3 regions of the Streptomyces sp. NBC_00212 genome follow, and region 2 is predicted to be linked to each of the others. Evidence: riboswitches for the same ligand, from Rfam matches in the RefSeq annotation. Region 2 holds a riboswitch; each other region holds the start of a gene.
What was found. Region 2 has a riboswitch for thiamine pyrophosphate ahead of OHA17_RS11455 (thiamine ABC transporter substrate binding subunit). Riboswitches for the same ligand answer to the same signal wherever they lie in the genome.

Region 1: it holds a riboswitch for thiamine pyrophosphate, as region 2 does, so the genes downstream of both, thiC (phosphomethylpyrimidine synthase ThiC) here and OHA17_RS11455 (thiamine ABC transporter substrate binding subunit) in region 2, are expected to answer to the same signal.
Region 3: it holds a riboswitch for thiamine pyrophosphate, as region 2 does, so the genes downstream of both, thiO (glycine oxidase ThiO) here and OHA17_RS11455 (thiamine ABC transporter substrate binding subunit) in region 2, are expected to answer to the same signal.

The regions. Positions count from the first base shown of each region.
Region 1 is NZ_CP108115.1:4,312,376-4,315,641, reverse strand. It holds gene OHA17_RS19785 (YibE/F family protein) at 1-1,165, opposite strand, end outside; TPP riboswitch at 1,237-1,371, shown strand; gene thiC (phosphomethylpyrimidine synthase ThiC) at 1,364-3,142, shown strand; gene OHA17_RS19775 (hypothetical protein) at 3,206-3,266, opposite strand, start outside.
Region 2 is NZ_CP108115.1:2,551,411-2,554,676, forward strand. It holds gene OHA17_RS11450 (ABC transporter permease) at 1-235, opposite strand, end outside; gene OHA17_RS11455 (thiamine ABC transporter substrate binding subunit) at 274-1,374, opposite strand; TPP riboswitch at 1,457-1,575, opposite strand; gene rlmN (23S rRNA (adenine(2503)-C(2))-methyltransferase RlmN) at 1,666-2,772, opposite strand; gene OHA17_RS11465 (phosphatidate cytidylyltransferase) at 2,863-3,266, opposite strand, start outside.
Region 3 is NZ_CP108115.1:6,358,963-6,362,228, forward strand. It holds gene OHA17_RS28970 (thiazole synthase) at 1-487, opposite strand, end outside; gene thiS (sulfur carrier protein ThiS) at 491-691, opposite strand; gene thiO (glycine oxidase ThiO) at 688-1,869, opposite strand; TPP riboswitch at 1,867-1,978, opposite strand; gene OHA17_RS28985 (NAD(P)/FAD-dependent oxidoreductase) at 2,098-3,266, shown strand, end outside.

The DNA.
Region 1 (3,266 bases), 1.8 Mb from region 2:
CGCTGTTGGCCACCGTGCCCACGCTGCTCTGCGCGATCGAGAACAGCAGCAACAGGGGCAGCGCGGCGCCCGCGTAGGCGAGCACCAGGGTGTTGACCACCGAGGCGATGTGGTCGCGGCCGATCCGGATGCCCGCCCGGTACAGGCCGCGCGGGCCCATCGTCGGGTTCGCCTCGTGCAGCTCCCACACCGCCGATGTCTGAGTGACCGTCACATCGTCGAGCACGCCGAGCGAGCCGATGATGACGCCGGCGAGCAGCAGGCCGGACATGTCGATGTTCGGGTAGAGGCCGTGGATCAGGCCGGTGTTGTCGTCGGTGTTGCCGGTGAGCGAGGCCCAGCCGATGAAGAGCGAGCCGAGCAGCCCGATCAGCATCAGCGAGACGAGGGTGCCGAGGACGGCGACGGAGGTGCGTGCGGACAGGCCGTGGCACATGTAGAGCGCGATCAGCATGATGGCGCTCGCCCCGACCACCGCCACGAGCAGCGGATTGGAGCCCTGCAGCACCGCCGGGAGGATGAACAGCGTCAGGATGGCGAACGAGACCACCAGGGCGACCAGCGCCATCACCCCGCGCAGCCGGCCGACGACCACGACGGCGAGCGCGAAGATCCCGGCGAGCAGCGCCATGGGGACCTTGCGGTTCACGTCGGTCACCGAATACTGCAGGTCATGGGGTGCGTCGGGGGCGTACGCGACGATCACGCCCTGGCCCGTGTGCAGCTGGCGGGGCGAGTCGGGCTGGACGATCTCGGTGAAGGTGCGGCCCTTCTCCTTGCCCGAGGTGACCTCGACCGTGGCCTTTCCGCACAGCCCCTGCTGAGCGTTCCTGGCCTGCTGCCCCTCGGCGGTGGAGGTGTCTCCGTTCGACGGAGTCTGACCGGCGTTGACCGACTTGCAGTCCACCTTGTCCACTTTGATGACCTTGGCCTGCTGGGTCTGGCGGTCGAAGCCGACGCCGGTGCGCTGGTGCGAGGGGGCGCCGCCCGGCCAGAGCACCACGAGACCCACAAGTACCGCTGTGGAGAAAGGAATCAGCACCGCGGCGATGACTTTGCGCAGGTGCTTGGAGACGGGGGCCGCGGGGCCGTGGCTGTGCGAGTGGCCGTGCCCGTGGCCGTGTCCGCCGTGCTGTCGCGGAAGGTGCGGTTCTGGTGAGGTCACCGCCCGATCATCGCAAGAACCGAGGGGGCCCTCTGTTCAGCGCGCCAGTGATGACGCTAGCGTGGTGACACCTTTGCACACGCGGGAGCTCGGAGCACCGGGCTGAGAGGGCGCTGAAATCCGTACGAACCGTACGGGAATCGCTGCGCCGACCGCCGAACCTGTTACCGGGTAATGCCGGCGTAGGGAGTAGGTCTCATGACCATTCAGGATGCACGCACGCCTGCCTCCAGCACTGAGGAGAGCGGGAAGTCCATCGGCTGGCACAAGGGGTACGTGGAGGGTTCGCGCCCCGACCTCCGGGTGCCGGTCCGCCAGGTGCACCTCACCAACGGCAAGGCCGTGACGCTGTACGACACGTCGGGGCCGTACACCGACCCGAACGTCGAGACCGACGTCCGCCGCGGTCTCGCCCCGCTCCGGGAGAACTGGATCATCGGGCGCGGCGACACCGAGGAGTACGCGGGCCGGCCGGTCCGCCCCGAGGACGACGGCATCAAGCACACCTCGCCGCGCGGGGGCCTCAAGAACCTCGACGCGGTCTTCCCGGGCCGCCCGCGCCAGCCCCGCCGGGGCCGCGGCGGCCAGGCCGTCACGCAGCTCGCGTACGCACGCCGCGGCGAGATCACCCCGGAGATGGAGTACGTCGCGATCCGCGAGAACGTCTCCCCCGAGGTCGTCCGCGAGGAGATCGCGGCGGGCCGCGCCGTGCTGCCCGCCAACATCAACCACCCCGAGATCGAGCCGATGATCATCGGCAAGCGGTTCCTGGTGAAGGTCAACGCCAACATCGGCAACTCCGCGGTCACCTCCTCCATCGAGGAGGAGGTCGACAAGATGACGTGGGCCACCAAGTGGGGCGCGGACACGGTCATGGACCTCTCCACGGGCCGCAACATCCACACCACCCGTGAGTGGGTGCTGCGCAACTCCCCCGTCCCCATCGGCACGGTGCCGCTGTACCAGGCCCTGGAGAAGGTCGACGGCCGTGCCGAGGAGCTGACCTGGGACATCTACAAGGACACGGTCATCGAGCAGGCCGAGCAGGGCGTCGACTACATGACGGTCCACGCCGGCGTGCTGCTGCGGTACGTGCCGCTGACCGCCCGCCGCAAGACCGGCATCGTCTCGCGCGGCGGTTCGATCATGGCCGCCTGGTGCCTGGCGCACCACAAGGAATCGTTCCTGTACGAGAACTTCGAGGAGCTCTGCGAGATCCTCGCGGCGTACGACGTCACGTACTCGCTCGGCGACGGCCTGCGCCCCGGCTCCATCGCGGACGCCAACGACGAGGCCCAGTTCGCGGAGCTGCGCACGCTCGGGGAACTCAACACGATCGCCAAGCGTCACAACGTACAGACGATGATCGAGGGCCCGGGACACGTCCCGATGCACAAGATCAAGGAGAACATCGACCTCCAGCAGGAGATCTGCGAGGAGGCCCCGTTCTATACCCTGGGGCCGCTGACCACCGATGTGGCGCCCGCCTACGACCACATCACCTCCGGCATCGGTGCGGCGATGATCGCCTGGTGGGGCACCGCGATGCTCTGCTACGTCACGCCCAAGGAGCACCTCGGCCTGCCCAACCGCGATGACGTGAAGACCGGCGTCATCACGTACAAGATCGCCGCACACGCGGCGGACCTGGCCAAGGGGCACCCGGGCGCGCAGGAGTGGGACGACGCGCTCTCGGACGCCCGGTTCGAGTTCCGCTGGGAGGACCAGTTCAACCTGGCCCTCGACCCGGACACCGCCCGGGAGTTCCACGACGAGACGCTGCCCGCGGAGCCGGCCAAGACCGCGCACTTCTGCTCGATGTGCGGCCCGAAGTTCTGCTCGATGAAGATCTCCCAGGACATCCGGCGCGAGCACGGCGGGGACCTGAAGTCCGACGAGATCGAGGCCGGGATGGCGGAGAAGTCCAAGGAGTTCGCGGACGCGGGCAACCGGGTCTATCTGCCGATCGCCGACTGAGGCGATGCGGTCTTCGCGCTGCCCCGGGAGCGACCGGCTCCCGGAGCGGCGCCGCCCCACGGCCTAGTCCGGCTGGTGCTCGGGGCCCCCGAAGTCGGGGCTGGTGAAGTCCGGGCTGGTGAAG
Region 2 (3,266 bases):
GGAAGTCGAGGCGCGCGAAGACGTACGCGCCGGGCAGCGCGATCAGCAGGGTGAGCGCGGTGGAGGCGAGCGCCTGCCAGGTCGTGAACCACAGGACGTGCCCGATGTCGGGGTCGCTCAGGACCTCGCCGATCCGGCCGAGCTGCCAGGCGCCGTCCGCCTTGAGCCCGCGGCCGACGATGGCGGCCACGGGCCAGGCGAAGAACACGGCGAAGAACACGACGGGCAGGGCCATCAGGCCGAGCCGCACCGCGTTCCGCCGCAGTTTCGGGCCTACTTCAGGACGAGCGAGGACCACGTCTTGACCCACTGGTCACGGTTCTTGGCGATCTTGTCGGGGGCGACGGTCGCCGAGTTCGTGATCTTCGCGCCGAACTTGGTGAACTCCGGCGGGACGGTGGCGTCCTTGGCGACCGGGTCCACGAACATCTGGAGCGGCATGTCCTCCTGGAACTTCTTGGAGATCAGGAAGTCCAGGAGCGCCTTGCCGCCGGCCTCGTTCTTGGCGCCCTTGAGCAGGCCCGCGAACTCGGTCTGGCGGAAGCAGGTGCCGGTGGCCACGCCGGTGGGGGCCTCGGTGGGCCTGGGGTCGGCGTAGATCACCTCGGCGGGCGGGCTGGAGGCGTAGGAGACGACGAGCGGCCGGTCGCCCTTGGCCTTCTTGCCGCCGGCCGAGCCGGAGAAGTCCGTGTTGTAGGCCTGCTCCCAGCCGTCGACGACCTTGACCCCGTTGGCCTTCAGCTTCTTCCAGTAGTCCTGCCACCCGTCGTCGCCGTACTTGGCGACGGACCCGAGCATGAAGCCGAGCCCGGGCGAGGACGTCGCCACGTTCTCGGTGACGAGCAGGTCCTTGTACTCGGGCTTGATCAGGTCGTCGAAGGTCTGCGGGGGGCTGAGCTTCTTGTCCGCGAAGTACTTCTTGTCGTAGTTGACGCAGATGTCGCCGGTGTCGACGGGCGTGACCCGGTGCTTGTCCTTGTCGAGCTGGACGTCGGCGGGAATCCGGTCCAGGCCCTTGGCCTCGTACGGCGTGAAGATTCCGTTGTCGAGGGCGCGCGAGAGCAGCGTGTTGTCGACGCCGAAGAACACGTCGCCGCGCGGGGAGCCCTTGGTGAGGATCTCCTGGTTGAGCGCGGCCCCGGCGTCCCCGCTCTTGAGGACCTTGACGGTGTAGCCGGTCTGCGCGGTGAACGCCTTGAGCACCGGATCCGAGGCGTTGAACGAGTCGTGGCTGACCAGCGTCACCGTCTTGCTGCCGGATCCGCTTGCCTCGCCGGACGTCTTCTTGCCGTCCGAGCCGCCGCAGGCCGCCAGCGTGGTGACCCCGAGGGCGGCGGCGATCGCGCCGGCCGCGAGCCTCTTGGTACTGCGCATTTCTTCATTCCTCCTGGAGATGACCAGGAAGAGACGCGGCCCTGCCCGCACGACGGCAGGTCGTGCGGGCAGGGCGCAACAGCTTGAGTAATCGCCGAACTTCCTACCCCGAATGACCGGGGCAAGGTTCAGAGGGTCTGCGGTCCGTGTCCCTTGCGGGCACCGCACTCTCAGCGCTGTGGCGCTCCCCTGTCGGAATATGCAGATGTTGCCAGCCAGGTTACACGGGGCCCCTGACAGGCCCCCGGCCGTTCTGCCCCTCGGACTCCTGCGGACTCCGGCCTCTGCGGACTACCGCTCGGAGGCGGCGAGCTGCCCGCAGGCTCCGTCGATCTCCTGGCCCCGGGTGTCGCGGACGGTCACGGGCACGCCGTGAGCCGCGATGGCCTCGACGAACGCCTTCTCGTCCTCGGGCCGCGAGGCCGTCCACTTGGAGCCCGGCGTCGGGTTCAGCGGAATGAGGTTGACGTGCACCCGCTTGCCCTTGAGGAGCCTGCCGAGCAGATCGCCGCGCCACGCCTGGTCGTTGATGTCGCGGATCAGGGCGTACTCGATGGAGATGCGGCGCCCGGACTTCTCGGCGTACTCCCACGCGGCGTCGAGGACCTCGCGGACCTTCCACCGGGTGTTGACCGGTACGAGGGTGTCGCGCAGCTCGTCGTCGGGGGCGTGCAGGCTCACCGCGAGGCGGCACTTGAAGCCCTCGTCGGCGAAGCGGTGCATGGCGGGCACCAGGCCCACGGTGGAGACGGTGATGCCGCGCTGCGACAGGCCCAGGCCGTCCGGCTCGGGGTCGGTGAGCCGGCGGACGGCGCCGACGACGCGCTTGTAGTTGGCGAGCGGCTCGCCCATGCCCATGAAGACGATGTTGGACAGGCGGGCAGGTCCCCCGGGGACCTCGCCGTCGCGCAGCGCCCGCATGCCGTCGACGATCTGGTGCACGATCTCGGCGGTCGACAGGTTGCGGTCGAGGCCCGCCTGGCCGGTGGCGCAGAACGGGCAGTTCATGCCGCAGCCGGCCTGCGAGGAGATGCACATCGTCACCCGGTCCGGGTAGCGCATCAGGACGGACTCGACGAGCGTCCCGTCGTGCAGCTTCCACAGCGTCTTGCGGGTGGTGTCGTCGTCGCAGGAGATGTGGCGGACGACCGACATCAGGTCGGGAAGGAGCTCCTCCTGGAGCCGGCCGCGCGCGGCGAGCGGAATGTCCGTCCACTCCGCCGGGTCGTGGGCGTACCGCGCGAAGTAGTGCTGCGAGAGCTGCTTGGCGCGGAACGGCTTCTCGCCGATCGCGGCGACGGCTTCCTTGCGCTCGGCGGGCGAGAGGTCGGCGAGGTGCCGCGGCGGCTTCTTGGCTCCGCGGGGGGCGACGAAAGTGAGTTCTCCGGGCTTGGGCATGGTTCCTCAAGTGTCTCAGACGTACGGAAAAGGGCTCGCCGTCCTGTGGACGACGAGCCCTCACCGTTCAAAGCGATACAAAAACGCAGGTCAGCCGTTTCCGACGAACACCACGAGCAGCAGCCACACCACCGGAGCCGTCGGCAGCAAGGAGTCGAGCCGGTCCATGATGCCGCCGTGGCCCGGAAGCAGCGTGCCCATGTCCTTGATGCCGAGGTCCCGCTTGATCATCGACTCGCCGAGGTCGCCGAGCGTGGCGCTGCACGCGACCGCGAGGCCGAGCAGCAGGCCCTGCCACCACGTGCCGTCGTCGATCAGGAACTGCATGCACAGCGCGCCCGCCACCATCGCGAACGACACCGCGCCGAACAGGCCCTCGCGGGTCTTTCCGGGGCTGATGCGCGGCGCCAGCTTGTGCCTGCCGAAGCGCCAGCCGATCGCGTACGCACCCGTGTCGCTGACCACGGTCAGGAGCAGGAAGGTGAGCACCCGCC
Region 3 (3,266 bases), 3.8 Mb from region 2:
CGAGCCCGGAGCCGATGGGGGAGCCGAGCGGCATGATCGCCGCGCACCCGACGTCCTCCAGCTTGTGCGCGAGGACCGGGTCGTCGTTGGTGTAAGGCAGCACGGTGAACCCGTCGTCGACCAACACCTCGGCGGCGTCGAGCAGTTCGATCGGGTCGGGCAGCAGGGTGCGCTCGTCGGCGACCACCTCCAGCTTCACCCAGTGCGTGCCGAGCGCCTCGCGGGCGAGCCGCGCGGTAAGGACGGCCTCGCCCGCGGTGAAGCAGCCCGCGGTGTTGGGCAGCACCCGGATGCCGAGCCGGTCCAGGACGGACAGGACCGAGCCCTGCACGGTCGGGTCGAGGCGGCGCATCGCGACGGTGGTGAGCTCGGTGCCGGAGACGGCGAGCGCCCGCTCCAGCGTGTCGAGGCTGGGCGCCCCGCCGGTGCCCATGATCAGGCGGGAGTCGAAGGTGGTGTCGGCGATGGTCAGCAGGTCGTCGGCCATGGGTCAGCCCCCCTGCACGGCGGTGAGGACCTCGACGCGGTCGCCGTCGCCGAGCGTGGTGGTGGGCCAGGCGCTGCGCGGCACGACCGCCTCGTTGACGGCGGCGGCGACCCCGGAGCGGGACGGGGTGAGGGTGGCGACGAGGACGTCGAGGGTGGTCCCGGAGGCGAGCGCGCGGGGCTCGCCGTTGACGGAGATGGTCATGCGGTCGTCAGCTCCCAAGGTGCGGAGGCGAAGCGTCGGGGGGTGAACGGGCGTGCCTCGTCGGGCAGTTCACCGGTGGTCAGGACGTGCGCCATGACATCGCCGGTGACCGCGGTGAGCAGCACGCCGTTGCGGTAGTGGCCGGTCGCGAGCAGCAGCCCGGGCAGCGCGGTCGGGCCGAGCAGGGGCGCGTTGTCGGGGGAGGCGGGGCGTAGCCCGGCCCGGGTCTCGGTGAGCGGCAGCTCGGTGATCCCGGGCACCAACTCGTGGGCGTCCCGCAGCAGTTCGTAGACCCCGCCCGCGGTGACCGTGGTGTCCCAGCCGAGCTCCTCGCTGGTGGCGCCGACGACGAGCTCGCCGTTCTCGCGCGGTACGAGATAGACCTCGCTGCCCCGCACCACCGCCCGCACGGTCCGCGACAGGAAGGGCGCGTAGGCGGGCGGCACGGTCAGCCGCAGGACCTGGCCCTTCACGGGACGTACGGGAGGCAGGAGCTCTTCCGGAACGCCCGCGAGGCGGCCGCTGAGGCTGCCCGCGGCGAGTACGACCTGGTCGGCGGCGAGCTCGGTGCCGTCCGCCAGGACGACGCCGACGGCCCGCTCCCGTACGACGGAAAGCCGCTCGACCCAGCCGTGCGCGAACCGCACCCCGGCCTGTGCGCACGCGCTGACCAGCGCCTTGGCCAGGCGGCGCGGGTCGATCTGATGGTCGCCGTCGACCCGAAGGCCGCCGCGCACGCCGGGCGCCAGCATGGGCTCAAGGCGGCGGCAGTCGCGCCCGGACAGCCACTCCGACTCCAGGCCGCAGCGGACCTGGAGCGCGTGCAGGTCACGCAGGTGGGCGCGGTCGTCGGAGTCGAGCGCCACGGCCAGGGTGCCGCAGGCGCGGTAGCCGGTGTCGAGGCCGGTGACCTCCGCCAGCTCGGCCGCGAAGGCCGGGTAGCGGCGGGCGGACTCGACGTTGAGGGCGAGCAGGGTCTGCTCGCCGTAGTGGAGTTCGGTGACGGCGGCGAGCATCCCGGCCGCGACCTGGGCGGCGCCGCCGCCCGGCTCGGGGTCGGCGAGCACGACACCGAGGCCGCGCTGGGCGGCCCGCCAGGCGGTGACGAGCCCGATGATGCCGCCCCCGACCACGAGGACGTCGGACCCGTTCCCGGACCCGTTGTGTGAAGAACGCATGGGCGTCCAGCCCCTCCCTTCGCCGGCATGACCCGGATCAGGTTCGTACGGTCGGAGGCCGCCAGCCTCCCTCTCAGCCCGGTGCGTCCGGGCTCCCGCGAGTGCTTTACGCCTGCCACCATAGCCCGAGCCCCCGGCCCCGAGTAAGGGAGCATCCGGGCGACCCGGGGGCGGCCGCGTTGACCGGACCCCTTACCTGACGAATAGTCAGCTGCTTATGGTGATCGGGTGAGCGAACAGCAGACGCATTCCGAAGCGCGGCACGTGGTCGTCGTCGGCGCGGGCATGGCCGGCGTGCAGACCGCGGTGGCCCTGCGCGAACAGGGCTTCGCCGGAGCCATCACCCTCATCGGCGCCGAACCCCACCAGCCCTACGACCGGCCCCCGCTGTCCAAGGCGGTCCTGCTCGGCAAGGCCGAGGGCTCGGCCTTCGAGGTGGACTTCGAAGCACTCGGCGTCGACCTGTGCCTGGGCCTCGAAGTCACCGGGGTGCGGCCCGCCGAGCACGTGGTGGTCACCGAGGCGGGCGAGGTCGGCTACGACACCCTGGTCATCGCCACCGGCGCCGAACCGCTCACCCTGCCCGGCAGCGGGGGAGTGCCCGGCGTCCACCTGCTGCGCACCCTCGACGATGCGCGGCGCCTTCGCCCGGTCCTCGACCAGCGGCACCGGATCGTGGTGGTGGGCGCCGGGTGGATCGGCGCGGAGTTCGCCACCGCCGCGCGCGACGCGGGCTGCGAGGTCACCGTCGTGGAGGCCGCCGACCGCCCGCTGGCCGGGGTGCTCCCCGCCGAGGTCGCCGCCCCGATGGCCGGCTGGTACGCCGAATCCGGCGCCGAACTCCTCACCGGCGCCCGGGTCCAGGCGGTCGTGCCGGGCGAGGTGCTGCTCGCCGACGGCCGCCGGCTGCCCGCCGACGCCGTGGTCATCGGCATCGGCGCCCGCCCCGCGACCGGCTGGCTGACCGGCTCGGACATCGCGCTCGGCCCCGAGGGCGCGATCACCGCGGACGCCCGCCTGCGCACGTCGCTCCCCGACGTGTACGCGGTCGGCGACTGCGCCTCGTTCCCCTCGGCCCGCTTCGGCGAACGCCTGCTGGTCCACCACTGGGACAACGCGCTCCAGGGCCCGCGCACGGTGGCCGCCGACATCGTGGGCGAGGCCGCCGCCGACTACGACCCGGTCCCGTACTTCTGGTCCGAACAGTTCGGCCGCTTCGTCCAGTACGCGGGCCACCACACGGACGCCGACGACGTGGTCTGGCGCGGCGACCCGTCCTCGGCCCCGTGGTCGGTCTGCTGGCTGAGGGACGGGGCGTTGGTGGCGGTCCTGGCAGTGGGCCGCCCAAGGGACCTGGCCCAGGGCCGCAAACTCATCGAATCGGCGAAACCACTGGA